Regions from separate parts of the Paenibacillus sp. FSL R5-0912 genome, predicted to be linked through region 4. Evidence: riboswitches for the same ligand, from Rfam matches in the RefSeq annotation. Region 4 holds a riboswitch; each other region holds the start of a gene.
The links. A riboswitch is a leader RNA that binds a small molecule or an ion and turns the genes downstream of it on or off. The one in region 4 is predicted to bind cyclic di-GMP.

Region 1 (3,209 bases), 3.5 Mb from region 4:
CGCCATTACATAGTGAACACCCAACTGCTCAAATTGTCCCATGGTGATCAAAGAAGAGATGACAGCAATTTCTTTCCAGTCAGAGCCGATGGTGGTCCGCTGAAAAATATCACCGTATGCATTGCCCATGATATACTCGGCTAATTCGGGAAAATGCTCTTTAATAGGAGCTAGGGCTTTGGCCCCATAGTCCCCGGAAAGATTGGTGAAATGATCCAGTCCACTGTCTACGTTCATATTCACTTGTTTGCCTCCTGATAGTAAGTTAGAGAATCAGTAAATTACAGCCTAGTTGAGATCCAGTGTACGGTGGGCCGTAGGAGGCATTTCGTCACGGTCGGTCAACAGCTCAATAACGGCTACGCGGTTAAGTTCAACTGCTTGGCTGATTGCAGAGGCAAACTCCTCTTGCGTCTCTGCGCGGAAGCCGGCGGCTCCCAGGGACTCAGCAAATTTCACTGCATCCATAGGGACTTCGAAAATGGTTCCATCGATACGTCCTGTTGTTTTTTCCATACCCTTAAGTGCCATATCCAGCTGCATATTGTTCACAACGATGAAAATAACCGGGATATTCTTGCAAACCGCTGTGTTAATTTCAGTTCCGAGCATCATGAAACAGCCGTCACCGGTAATGCAGAAGACCGTCTCTTCCGGCGAAGCAGTTTTGGCACCGATGGCCATGCCGATTGAATTCCCCATGCAGGCAAAGTAGGCATCAAATACAAAGCTCCCCGGTTTCTTCACGTTGAACCATTTGACCGCATTGAAGCCGTGGCTGCCGTCATCAACAAACACACTGCTGTTGTATGGAATCAAATCGCTCATCGTGCTCATTACCGAAGCCAGCGAGAGCTTGGGCAGCACTGGCAGCTCTTCAGTATAATGATTGGAGATCTCTGTTTCACGTCTGGTTATGGTGGACGGATCAACCTTGCTGAGATACAGCTCCAGGTTGTCACGCAAATCGCCGCCGACGGAAAGAGTGCGGGAAGTCAGTATTTTACCAACAAAAGTAGGATCAACATCGAACTGGATCAGCTGATCCGGATGATTCTCCCTCTTCAGATTGCATATGGTCATATCACTCAGACGCGAACCAAGCACGATAAACAGATCACTGTTGTTCAACATCTCATCCCCGTGCGTACATCCCCCAACGCCCACAGGACCGTGATAGAGCGGATGATCCGCAGCAATGGCTCCTTTACCGCCGGGAGAGGTTACTACAGGTATGTTGAACGTCTCGGCCAATTGAACCAGTTCCTTGTGCGCACCGGAGCGGTTAACCCCTTTACCCGCAATGATCAGAGGTCTGCTGGAAGCATTGATCGCTGAAATGAACCGTTCGTAGTTGGCGTAGCTGACGAGCTTTTCCCGCTGCGGCAGGACAATCCGGCATTCTTCAAGGCGCTCGGTCTGAACATCAAACGGAATACATAAATGAACAGGTCCTTTCTTGTCACCAAGGGCGATAGACAGGGCATGATTGAAAATTGTACTGAAATGGTCGCCGCGTTCAACCAGCTTGCTGAAAAGAGTGGCTGGTCTGAACATGTCCGCCAAATCAGCGAGATAGGATGTAGAATCCTGACACTGGGGAATACCCAGCTCTTTAATGGACTGATGGCCTGTAATGAATAGTACCGGGAGATTGTTGGCTTTGGCGTGTGCTGCTGCGGTTAGCAGGTTCGTTCCGCCTGGACCGGAGGTGCCGAAGGCTACCCCGAGACTGCCTGTTTTCAGTGCATAGCCGCCTGCTGCAAAGCCGGAGCTGGACTCATGTCGGCCGGGAATAAACTCAATGCCATAGTCAACAAGCTTGAGGGCTATAGGACAAATGGACTTGCCAATAATACCAAAAGAATGTGTTACCCCAAGATCGCGTAATGCTTCCGCCATATAATCTGCAACTGTCTTCAGAACATCCACCCCACAAGTTGTTTTTTGATTGTATGCTAGCAATAGAAAACCTGTACTCGAAATAGGAGCACAGGCCTGTTGCACGAATCACCATTACTGAACCGGATTCCCGGGGGGTTCATAGTTTTTCAGCAACCTGGCTGTCATGATCTCACCGGAAAAGTGAGACTGTAGATCCATGGCTTTGCGTCATTCCCTTTCGGTGAATTTTGCCTCTTATGTTGTTATCAATACAGCGAAGGATAATTTTCCTTTACAATATATTCCTCGCTCGCCTTTTGTCAATAAGCCTTGTGCAACAAAACGCGAAATTTGGCGAATATTCAGAAGTAATAGGAGATGAAATAATAGATATTCAAACTTTTGAAAATGGATGCGTCTGGAAGGCCAAAGTCTTATAATGCAAATGCAGAAAAAGAGCAGGGGTTAATCTGCATAAGCCATAAGCCTCATAACATTATAGGAACCTCATGAAACCATGCGGATGTATTAAAATTATAGGCTGGTAGAACCCCGGAATAGGTCTTAAGAAATGGGTAATTAAAATTTGAAATTATGTTAGTTTATTAGTAATAAAGAATTAGCAGTAAAGAAGTGCAAAGGCGGTTTTTTTGCGTTATGCACTATTTTAACACTTTGTGAATATTACATCACAATCTTTTTTTTCATGCCAAAAAGAGACCTTTCCCTCAGACTGCTCTGTGGAAAAGGTCTCTTTGGGCTGCTGCTAGAATTTGAAAATATGGATTGTTTTTTGCAGCTGGAAGACAGATTGTGTCATTTTATCGGTCTCTTCCGCTACGGACTGCAGGGCATGAATTTGTTCGTTCATCGCTGCGGATACCTCCTGGGTACCTGCTGCTGTCTCCTGGGTAATGGCTGAGATATTCTCTATCGCTCCAGAGATCTTGAGCGCGCTCTCCAGCATCAGATCACTCTCTGCGGAGAAGGAGGAGATCTGCTCGGTTATGTATTGCACACTATGTACGATTTGCGCGAAAATATGTGCGGTCTCCGTAATCATCTCGTTCTGCACCTGAACAACCTCTTCATTAATAGCGATATTATCGATAGCCTGCTTGATATCGGCCTCGATGCTACGGACCAGCCCGAATACTTCCTTGGTGGAGGCGGTTGATTCTTCGGCAAGCTTGCGGACCTCCTGGGCTACTACTGCGAAACCACGTCCGTGTTCACCTGCGCGTGCAGCCTCAATAGAGGCGTTAAGTGACAAAAGATTGGTTTGTTCGGCAATTTCCGTGATGGTCTTGGTGATCATGGTAATC
Region 2 (3,209 bases), 1.1 Mb from region 4:
ATTCGTATTTAGAATTGCTCCAGCGCCTTAAGCACCGCTTGCGAATCACTCACACTGCCGAAGACACCGCCCTGCATTTTGACCATATTCAACGCTGCCAGGTGATTGGCATAATCCGTAGCGCCCGTGCAATCCTCCAGGATCAGACATTCATAACCGCGGTCATTGGCTTCGCGCATCGTCGTGTGTACACAGACATCCGTCGTGATTCCGGTCAGAATCAGATGGGTAATCCCTTTATTCTTCAGTATTAAATCCAGGTCCGTAGCATAAAAGCTGCCTTTACCCGGCTTGTCGATAATGTGCTCTCCCGGTATAGGTGCCAGTTCATCAATGATCTGCCAGCCGCGCTCACCCCGTACGAGAATCCGTCCCGCCGGTCCTTCCGAGCCGATCTCAGCACCGATCTGTCTGCTCCGCCACCGTTTATTCGCCGGCAGATCGGACAAATCCGGCTTATGGCCTTCCCGGGTATGGATAACGGTGAATCCGTTAATTTCCCGGATGCGTGCCAGCAGCCGCCCAATCGGCTGAATCGCTCTGGCTGTTAATGAGAGGTCGTAGCCCATTCGCTCCACGTAACCGCCTTTGCCGCAAAAATCCGTCTGCATGTCGATAATCATCAGTGCCGTCTTCGCCGGATCAAGGACGCCGTCATAGGGCCAGGTGTAAGGTGCTGCTGTAATCTGCATGGTTCATGCTCCCCTTCCAGAATTCAATGCATGTATTTAATGTTATGTTTATTAACATTAATTTCATCTTTCCTGCCGTTTGTTAGATTATATTACAACAAATTTGCAATGTCTTCGTTTTTATTACGAAATAATGCGCTAATTGTTTGTGTTATTCTACATATATAACATAAAAGTAACATGCAAACCCCGAATTAACCCCATTCATATATTAAAAAAGCCGCCCAACGCAGGCAGCTCAGCAGCAGTCCGTTCTCCAGCTCAAAGATCCGGCTGTTCTTGCAGAGCAGACTTCTCCCATAAGCTGTAAGCGCTGGGAAACCAGTTTTTCAAGCAATATAGAGCTGCACATTTCAAGATTATTAATAGATTGGCAGAATACAGTTGAAAAATAGCTCCTTAAGTACTAGAATTAAGCTTGTTTGCAGAAGTTCCTACAGCCCAGGAACCAGTTATGACCTTTTTTGTCGATTGCGGTCGATTGAAATCGCCTCATGCTGAGTGTATATCATTGATCTATTTCTAAAGGCAAACTTCCTGAAAGGGTAGGACGCAAAGCAATGGGCCTAAGAATGCAGAGAATCCGCATTTATGGTCGCCAGGCTGCCAATAGAGACCACGTAAGCCATCAGTCACCGGGAGATCCCCCAGGCTTTATGATGCTCTTTTCTGTACGAATGCCATTGATTATACGAAAAAGCGAGGTTAAGATAATGCCGCAGCAATTCATCGAACCAACCCGATATGATTTCGTGGAATCCTTGATGCTTGAACGGACCGGATTCCTGGATTCTTTCTCTGTGGAGGGCCGGACTTCCGGTGGGATGAATGGAGATAAGGATGGAATTATCCTTGTGCAGAATAATCAGATCTTCATTACTCCCCCGCTCTCTGGCGGCAAGCCCGCCCGGATCTCCGCTGTTCATCCTGTAGTGCTGAAGATCAACTGGAAGACCGTTACAGAGCCTACTGAGGTGACCTCAGCGGACCATATTACCTGGGAAATTTGCGAGAAGCCACAGTATCAGATTACAGTTTCACCTGACAAGCTCAAAGTGCATTTCACCTTATACCGTGCAGAGAAGTACGCCTGGAATCTGGTCAATTGCCCGGCTTCCTTCGAAGCCGCAGTCCGGGCCGAGCCTAACCGGGCGATGCTGCTGTCCACGCTCACCATAGAACAGATTCTCTCTTCGCTGGATAACCGCTCCATTCTGCGGAATCTGAATATCCCGGCCCTATACGCCGAACTGAACAACCCTACATATCTCCCTGTCTGTATCGCAGAAGGGAGAGCCCCGCTGCCCGGCAAGAAATCAAGGCTGCAGCTATCCCTCCCGGAGCATACGCTCACAGGTAATGGAATGCTCCGGGAGGGGCGAACTGCGGAAGGTGCAGATTCCTTAGATTATCTGCGGTTTCCGGGAGCACCCTTCGCCAGAGAGGGAGAGGTCTTCGCCCGCAAGCTGCCGCCCGAAGAGGGAATTCCCGGATTTGACGTAGAAGGAGGCATCTTGCCTCCACCTCCACCGCAGGATATTTATTTCGCAGCCGGAGACAATGCACGGCTGCTTCCAAACGGGGAGATCGCAGCTCTGCGTACGGGCAGACCCCGCATCTGCGGAGACTCCGGCAGCGTTACAACCTGCGATTTCCCGGCCCTATGCCTCATCACCAAGGAAACGGCGGCAACGGCCCGTGAGATTATGTTTGCAGGTGACATCGTTGTACCCTCAGATATTGAAGGCCCTATGTGTATTGAGGCGTTAGGGAATGTGTATGTCTACGGCAACGTCTGCCAATCTACAATTACAGCTACCGGCAGTATCTATATAAGCGGTCAAGTAACCGGCTGCAGCCTGCACACCGGACTTGCCGGGGTACACCAGCACCGCCTGCACCGCTTCTCCAGTCTGCTGCTGACTGAAGTTGGCGGACTGCGGGAAGCCGCCCGTCTGCTGGCCAAGAATGTAGAATCCCGCCAGCAATCCGTGAAATACGGTCTGGTGGTTATGCTGCTGCTGGAGGATAAGTACAGCCATATGGAACGTCTGATCAGCGATCTTAAATCCGCACTGCTGTGCATGGAAGGAGCTTCCCGGCCCGGTACGGATCAGCTCAAGCAGATGCTGGAGGTTTTTACCCATCCGGGGCAGTTCACCGAGTTTATCACTGACAGTGTTCTGAACAGCTTCTCCCGGCTGCTGCGTAGTCTGTGTGAAGACATTGAACTGCTCCAGGAGGAGCATGTCTTCATTAATATCGCCCGTTCCCATAACAGTATCCTGGAGTCCGGCGGAGAACTGATCCTGCGGGATTTGGACAGAGATCCTATCTGATCCTGCTGTGACCCCTGACAAGTACAAACGGCTGCCCCTCTTCTGAGGGAGCAGCCGTTTGTTTATTCCTTACCCAGACCGGGTACCGGGGTCTGCAGGACACTCCCGGCCTTCCGGCCCAGCCTGACATTCACCAGAATAATGCTGCTCACAATCAGCAGCATACCGATGACCAGAT
Region 3 (3,209 bases), 280 kb from region 4:
CTTCACTTTCGGTGGTGAAGCCGATCCGGTTATTGACGATAATATGCACAGTGCCGCCATTCTGATAACCTTGCAATTTGCCGATATTAAGTGTTTCCGCAACAATACCTTCACCAGGGAAGGCGGCATCGCCATGCATAAGCACGGCCATGGCTTTGTCCGTATTCAGCTTAGGCAGGCCGGGGGTCCCCCGTTCCTCCTGGGCTGCACGCGTGAAGCCTTCAACGACCGGATTCACGAACTCGAGATGGCTCGGGTTGTTGGCAAGCGTGATGCGGGTACGCACGGTTTCGCCTTCACGGACGGCGCGGTCGGCGCCTAGATGGTATTTCACATCACCGCTCCAGCCATAGGTGACACCCATAGAGCCTTCGGACGGGAAGAGCTCCTTGTTCGGCGAATGATGGAATTCCGAGAAAATAATATCATAAGGTTTGCCCAGAATGTGGGCCAGCACATTAAGTCTTCCGCGGTGGGCCATACCCATCAGGATATGCTCAGCGCCGTCATGTGCGGCAGCGCGGACAATTTCATCCAGCATAGGTACGAGCGCATCATTGCCTTCCAGGCTGAAGCGCTTCTGGCCGACGAAGGTCTTGTGCAGGAAGGTCTCGAACTGTTCTACCTGAATCAGGCGTTTCAGCAGCTCTTTGCGTTCCGCATGGTTCAGTGGAGCAGGCGACGTCGTGGATTCCGCCTGGCTGTTGAGCCAGCGCAGCTCACGCTCGTCATGCACATGCCCGAATTCATAGGCGATGGTCTGTGTGTAGGCCTGGCGCATTCTGTGAACGGCATCCATAGCGGTATGCACGCCCTCAGGGGCATTCTCCCAGATCAGCGAAGCCGGCAGGGCATTCAGATCTTCGCGCGTCAGCTCATAGGTCTCGATCTCCAGCCATTTCGCCATCGGGTTGGTGCTCCGCTCCAGCGGATCGATATCGGCAGCCATATGGCCGTATATTCGAATGTTAGCCATTAGCTTGGAAGCTTTAACAGCTTTCTTGAGCCACTCCGTATCTCCCGAGATGGCGGGTGGAGGCGTCTTGACGGCATCCGGAGCCAGGGGAGGCGGGCCGGATACTGTGAACAGATCGCGGTAATGATGCTCTACGGAAGAAGGGTCCTTGACAAACTGCTCGTATTTCTCCTGAATGTAGCCCAGATTGGGACCGTAATACTTGCTCCAGACAGATTCGTTATAGGGCTCTTTGATGGCCATGAGTAGGTCCTCCTAACGGATAAACTCCACATGCGGTATATAGGAACACCGCTTAGCGGAGCTGCGATGTTTGCGGTTTCATTCTCATCTTATTGTGCTACTTTCCGGCAGGGTAATCAATTCATACTTTCGTGCAATCCGTTCGCAAAACGGTATGATTCAGCAGGGAATTCATACAGAACAATCATAAATTATCCGGGTGAGGCCGGAGGAACAAAATATCTTTAGAATTAATAAAAAAATTAAGGATTTAGGTGGTTGTATATCATAGAAATGGGTAATTACTTCTATATTGTGTTATAGGATTAAATCTATTTAGTATATTTAAACTAATTTGGACCGATTGAAGATGAATTGGAATTATTTATACAAGCCATTGGCAATTTTAGCTAAGGGTCCTCACGATTTAACATAAAAAAATCCCAGAAAACGACACACTTTTCATGTAAGATCTTGTATAATGTTATTGCGGAGAACGGTTTCATCGATTCTTTCAGATCCTTTCATGTAAAGGGTCCAGTAAAGGGTAAACCTGCCGAAAGACAGGGGCACAAAGTCTCGGATCTAAAGTAGAAATACTATGATGGCCGGACTGCCTGGGGACGCGAAAATTCTAGGAGGAGATTTCTTGGATAAGTCCAACCAGGGGAATGACGAACTGCAGGCAGTTGATCTGGATTTAGAATGGGTGCATTTGCTAATGTCTGCTAAGCAGGCTGGCATCCAGGCGGACGAGATTCGGCGTTTTTTTAGTGAAAAAGCACTCCAGGCGATGTAGGGCATTCAGCATTGTACGGATACATACAGAAGAGGGCACAGCGGTGTACACGCTGTGCCCTCTTCTGTTGGAATTTACATGTTGTTTCGGGGTCCCCGCAAAGTACCTGAGTAATCATCGAAGCTGCTGCCTCACTTTGTGGGGGTATTTCAGTTATCCTTCTGCTCCAGCCGCCATTTCTGATAATCAAGAAACTCCTTGAATTCACGTTTGCTTATACCAGAGGCCATCGCATCCTGTACCAGCCTGAACCATTCTCCATCAAGAACCGGTTCTGCAGTTTCTGCAACTCCGCCATACAGTAATACGTGAATGGATACTTGAAGTGCATCGGCGATTTTTTCGATAAATTGAATGGAGGGGTTGGATTGGATATTCCGCTCAACATTACTTAAGTATGATTTCGCCACGTCAGCCTTATCCGCAAGCTCGGATAAAGAATAACCCTTCTCCAGACGGAGCCTATGGATGCGGCTTCCCATGTTATCTGACACGATTACAACGCCCTCCGTACTTTTTGTTATCAGTATAACAAAAATTCGCAAAACCGACAAAAATCATTGTTCCTGACGGAAGCTGGCGGCAGTGGAGAGACAAAACGGCATATCCAGCCCGGATGAGGGAGGATATGCCGTTTTGTGTATATAGTTTAATAGCCTTATTTGGCTTCTCCCAAACCTTGCGTAGCATTGAATGTCCAGTTCAGCGCCAAGCCGTCACCCTGGAAGATATTCTGATCCTGTGTATTGTCAACGAATTCGAAAGCAATCTTGAAGGTTTTGGTTTGGGTAGCGGCGATGCCTCCCGGCAGTACACCCGCCGTTACGAGATCATAGCTGGATGTGTTCTTCAGATCCTTCAAGGAGATTTCGGACAGCACATGGCCGGTAAGCGGCCCGCTGGTGTAAGAACTGTCGAGAAGTTTGATTTTGAAGTGATCTCCAAGATCCTGGCCGGCATTATCTCCCTTCGCATCAGTTACGGTGTAGCTGGTAGCCAACGTGAGGAGCTTGATATCCAGAGTGCCGTCATTGGACAAGGTGAACGTGCGTACGGTGTAATCACCCGGTTTCAGATTGGTCAGGGCAACAGGTGTATTGAAGGAAGAGCCGAGCTTCAGCGTACCTGCCGCGAAGGTTGCCGTGCTGGTTGCTGTGGAGCTGAAGTAAGCGAAGGTGCCCCCTCCGATTAAAGACAATCCCAGTGCTGCCG
Region 4 (3,209 bases):
CTCTTCAATGGGATTGTGCTGATGCTGCTGGGGGTAATTGGAGAGTATATCGGACGGATCTATGATGAGTCGAAGGACAGACCGCTCTATATTGTGCGTGAGACCAAAGGCTATCCGGATGCGGAAATAGAAGACACGCGGAAGGAAAGCGATTATGCCAGATAAGAGATGGAGTGCGGGGTTCATCCAGTTCCTGAAATTCAATGCGGTAGGCCTGCTGAATACATTGGTTGACTTTGCTGTATTCACACTGCTGCATTCCCTTGGGATGATCAATACCCCTGCGCAGATTATTTCCTATAGCGCCGGTACGGCCAACAGCTTCTTCTGGAACAAAAAGGTAACCTTCCGTGACAGGGACATCGGCAATAAAGAGGGCTTCGACCGGATGCAGCTGGTCAGGTTTATCGTGCTGAACCTGTTGGTGCTGGTTATATCGGTGCTGCTGATTCATATATTGACCGATTCTCTCGGTATTCAAGTGCTGATCGCCAAAGTGCTGGTCACATTTGTTACGGTAATCATTAATTTCTTCGGAAGCCGGAAGTGGGTATTCTGAAAATATATGAATTTATATGCTTGCTGCTATAAATTACCTTCTATTTCTCGCTGAAACGGTACCGTCCTTAAAAAGGACGGTAAAGTCGTTTCTACTTGTTATATAGAAGCATTGCTTCTTAATTATTCCGGAAGGGTATCATCTATTCTATATTACGGAGGCGATTGTCATGCGGAAATTATCCTATTTGATTATACTTGCCGGGGTGCTAATTATGCTCTATCCCAAAGGAAGCGAATGGTACAATGACCGTCAGCAGCAAAAGCTGCTGGAAGAGGCTGAACAGGCCTACAGTGAAATCGTTCCGTCTGCCTCAGCTCCGGCCAGTGCTGATCTAAGTAAGCCTTACGCGGAAGTAACCCAGCTGCTGGCAGATGAGTCGGCTGCGGAAGAGCCTGAACCCTCTGCAGCGCCTGAGATTGAAGTCGGAGGCAAGGTGATGGCGATTATCAAAATCGACAAAATAGATCTGAAGCTGCCTGTACTGGAAGGCGCCACCAAGGCGAATATGAAGCATGCAGCTGCGCATATGAAGGAGACGGCTCCGCTCGGCGCTACTGGCAATGCTGCGATTGCAGCGCATAGATCAAGAACTACGGGAAGGCTGTTCAATAGATTGAATGAAGTCGGAGTGGGGGACGCTATTTCCGTTACAACCGGTAAGCAGGAATACAATTATGTAGTTTATGATGTAACTATTGTGGAACCGACCGATGTATCCGTATTGAAAGGGAATGAGGATGACAAGATTCTTACACTCATTACTTGTGATCCGCTGGTGAATCCAACGCATAGACTTATCATTCACGCAAAGTTATCCTGATGTTTGTAGAATGATGACGGAAAAATTTAAAATACTTAAAATTTTTATTTGTTTTCGCAGAAATCTAGTGATTTAGGTCTTGATAATAGAAATAGATATGGTAAGATATAACTATATAAAGCTAATACACGATAAACGGCAAACCTATCGAAAGGTAGGGACGCAAAGCTAAAGGGCCTTCCCGTAAGGATGGCAGCCAGCTACCGAATGAAGAGGCTTTTTTTGTTTGTTCTTATTGTATATCTAGCATTTTATGGTAGAAGCAAGGACAGATAAAGCTTATACGATAACGGCAAACCTATCGAAAGGTAGGGACGCAAAGCTAAAGGGCCTTCCCGTAAGGATGGCAGCCAGCTACCGAAAGGGGTTTTATCCAATGAAGAAGTTCTATCTAATGTTGGTTACACTATTCGTAGTGGTTACGTCGATGCAGACAGGTACAGCTCAAGCTGCTAATGCAGATGCAGGCTGGTTGAACATAGGTCAACTGGATCAGGGTGTTATCGGAGTATCTTATAATGTTCCTAAGGATAAGAAGATTAAGCTGATGATCACCAAAGACAATAACAGCTACACTTACAACTTGTACACCTCCAAACCAACTGAAACATTCCCGCTGCAACAAGGTAACGGTTCATACAAGGTTTCCGTACTTGAGAACACTACCGGCAACAAATACAAAGTAATTTCTTCCGAGACGGTAGATCTTAGCCTGAGCAACGCCAACGCAGTATATCTGAGCTCCGTACAGAATGTTAAATGGAGTTCTTCCGATAAAGCAGTTCTGAAAGCAGCACAACTTACACAAGGTTTGACATCAGATGAAGACAAAGTGAAGGCTATCTATAATTATATCGTTGCCAATGTGAAGTATGATTATTCCCTGGCTTCCAGTGTAACTACAGATTACATCCCTAACAACGACAGTACTCTTGTTTCCAAGAAAGGAATCTGCTACGACTACGCTTCCTTATTCGCTACTATGCTTCGCAGTGAAGGTATTCCTACCAAACTGGTTATGGGTAACACAAGCTATGTGACGTCTTACCACGCTTGGAATGAAGTGTTCCTTAATGGCAAATGGGTAACTATTGATACTACAGTTGATGCTGGACTTGCCAAGAACAGCAAAACAGCAGATCTGGTTAAAGTAGCAAGTAAATATACTGCAGCTAAGTTCTACTAAGAGCAGATGCATTTATAGTTTCATTGAGGATAACCCGCTTAATTATTAAGCGGGTTATTTTTATTTAGGAAAGGGTTGCTTTTTAGTAGAGAGATAGGGTATTATAAGTAAGCGTTGTTGGAGCGGCAAACTTAATGAGAAATGACTTAAATAAGTGATTTCAAAATAAAGCTTGCATTACTCGGATGAACGTGATATATTATAAGAGTTGCTGGTGACGCGGTAGTCGTCGTTGACAACAAGCTTGATCTTTGAAAACTGAACAACGAGTGAGTGGGAGATCGCTTCGGCGAGATCCAAAAATGATGAGTTTCACAGCGTCTTGTACGCTTTAGAAACTTCATCGTGAGAATGAAAATTCTCGTCAGATGTTTCAAAATGAGCAATCGCTCTTTCTAAAACCAATTTGGAGAGTTTGATCCTGGCTCAGGACGAACGCTGGCGGCATGCCTAATACATGCAAGTCGAGCGGAGTTCATTTGAAAGCTTGCTTTCAAATGAACTTAGCGGCGGACGGGTGAGTAACACGTAGGCAACCTGCCCTCAAGACTGGGATAACTATCGGAAACGGTAGCTAATACCGGATAATTTCTTTCCTCTCCTGAAGAGAGAATGAAAGGCGGAGCAATCTGCCACTTGGG

Region 1: linked by a shared signal. The riboswitch ahead of R50912_RS21265 (thiamine pyrophosphate-binding protein) and the one ahead of R50912_RS03240 (transglutaminase-like domain-containing protein) in region 4 are both predicted to bind cyclic di-GMP.
Region 2: linked by a shared signal. The riboswitch ahead of R50912_RS31380 (flagellar assembly protein A) and the one ahead of R50912_RS03240 (transglutaminase-like domain-containing protein) in region 4 are both predicted to bind cyclic di-GMP.
Region 3: linked by a shared signal. The riboswitch ahead of R50912_RS33985 (anti-repressor SinI family protein) and the one ahead of R50912_RS03240 (transglutaminase-like domain-containing protein) in region 4 are both predicted to bind cyclic di-GMP.

The regions. Positions count from the first base shown of each region.
Region 1 covers NZ_CP009282.1:5,005,774-5,008,982, reverse strand. The annotation lists gene R50912_RS21270 (carboxymuconolactone decarboxylase family protein) at 1-237, opposite strand, end outside; gene R50912_RS21265 (thiamine pyrophosphate-binding protein) at 289-1,932, opposite strand; cyclic di-GMP riboswitch class I at 2,051-2,147, opposite strand; gene R50912_RS21260 (methyl-accepting chemotaxis protein) at 2,651-3,209, opposite strand, start outside.
Region 2 covers NZ_CP009282.1:7,385,951-7,389,159, forward strand. The annotation lists gene biuH (biuret amidohydrolase) at 9-692, opposite strand; cyclic di-GMP riboswitch class I at 1,210-1,303, shown strand; gene R50912_RS31380 (flagellar assembly protein A) at 1,406-3,031, shown strand; gene R50912_RS31385 (DMT family transporter) at 3,094-3,209, opposite strand, start outside.
Region 3 covers NZ_CP009282.1:460,026-463,234, forward strand. The annotation lists gene R50912_RS02000 (2-oxoglutarate dehydrogenase E1 component) at 1-1,219, opposite strand, end outside; cyclic di-GMP riboswitch class I at 1,735-1,819, shown strand; gene R50912_RS33985 (anti-repressor SinI family protein) at 1,848-1,997, shown strand; gene R50912_RS02005 (helix-turn-helix domain-containing protein) at 2,147-2,479, opposite strand; gene R50912_RS02010 (TasA family protein) at 2,656-3,209, opposite strand, start outside.
Region 4 covers NZ_CP009282.1:739,157-742,365, forward strand. The annotation lists gene R50912_RS03225 (glycosyltransferase family 2 protein) at 1-165, shown strand, start outside; gene R50912_RS03230 (GtrA family protein) at 155-559, shown strand; gene R50912_RS03235 (class D sortase) at 729-1,382, shown strand; cyclic di-GMP riboswitch class I at 1,510-1,590, shown strand; cyclic di-GMP riboswitch class I at 1,664-1,744, shown strand; gene R50912_RS03240 (transglutaminase-like domain-containing protein) at 1,777-2,568, shown strand; rRNA gene R50912_RS03245 (16S ribosomal RNA) at 2,972-3,209, shown strand, end outside.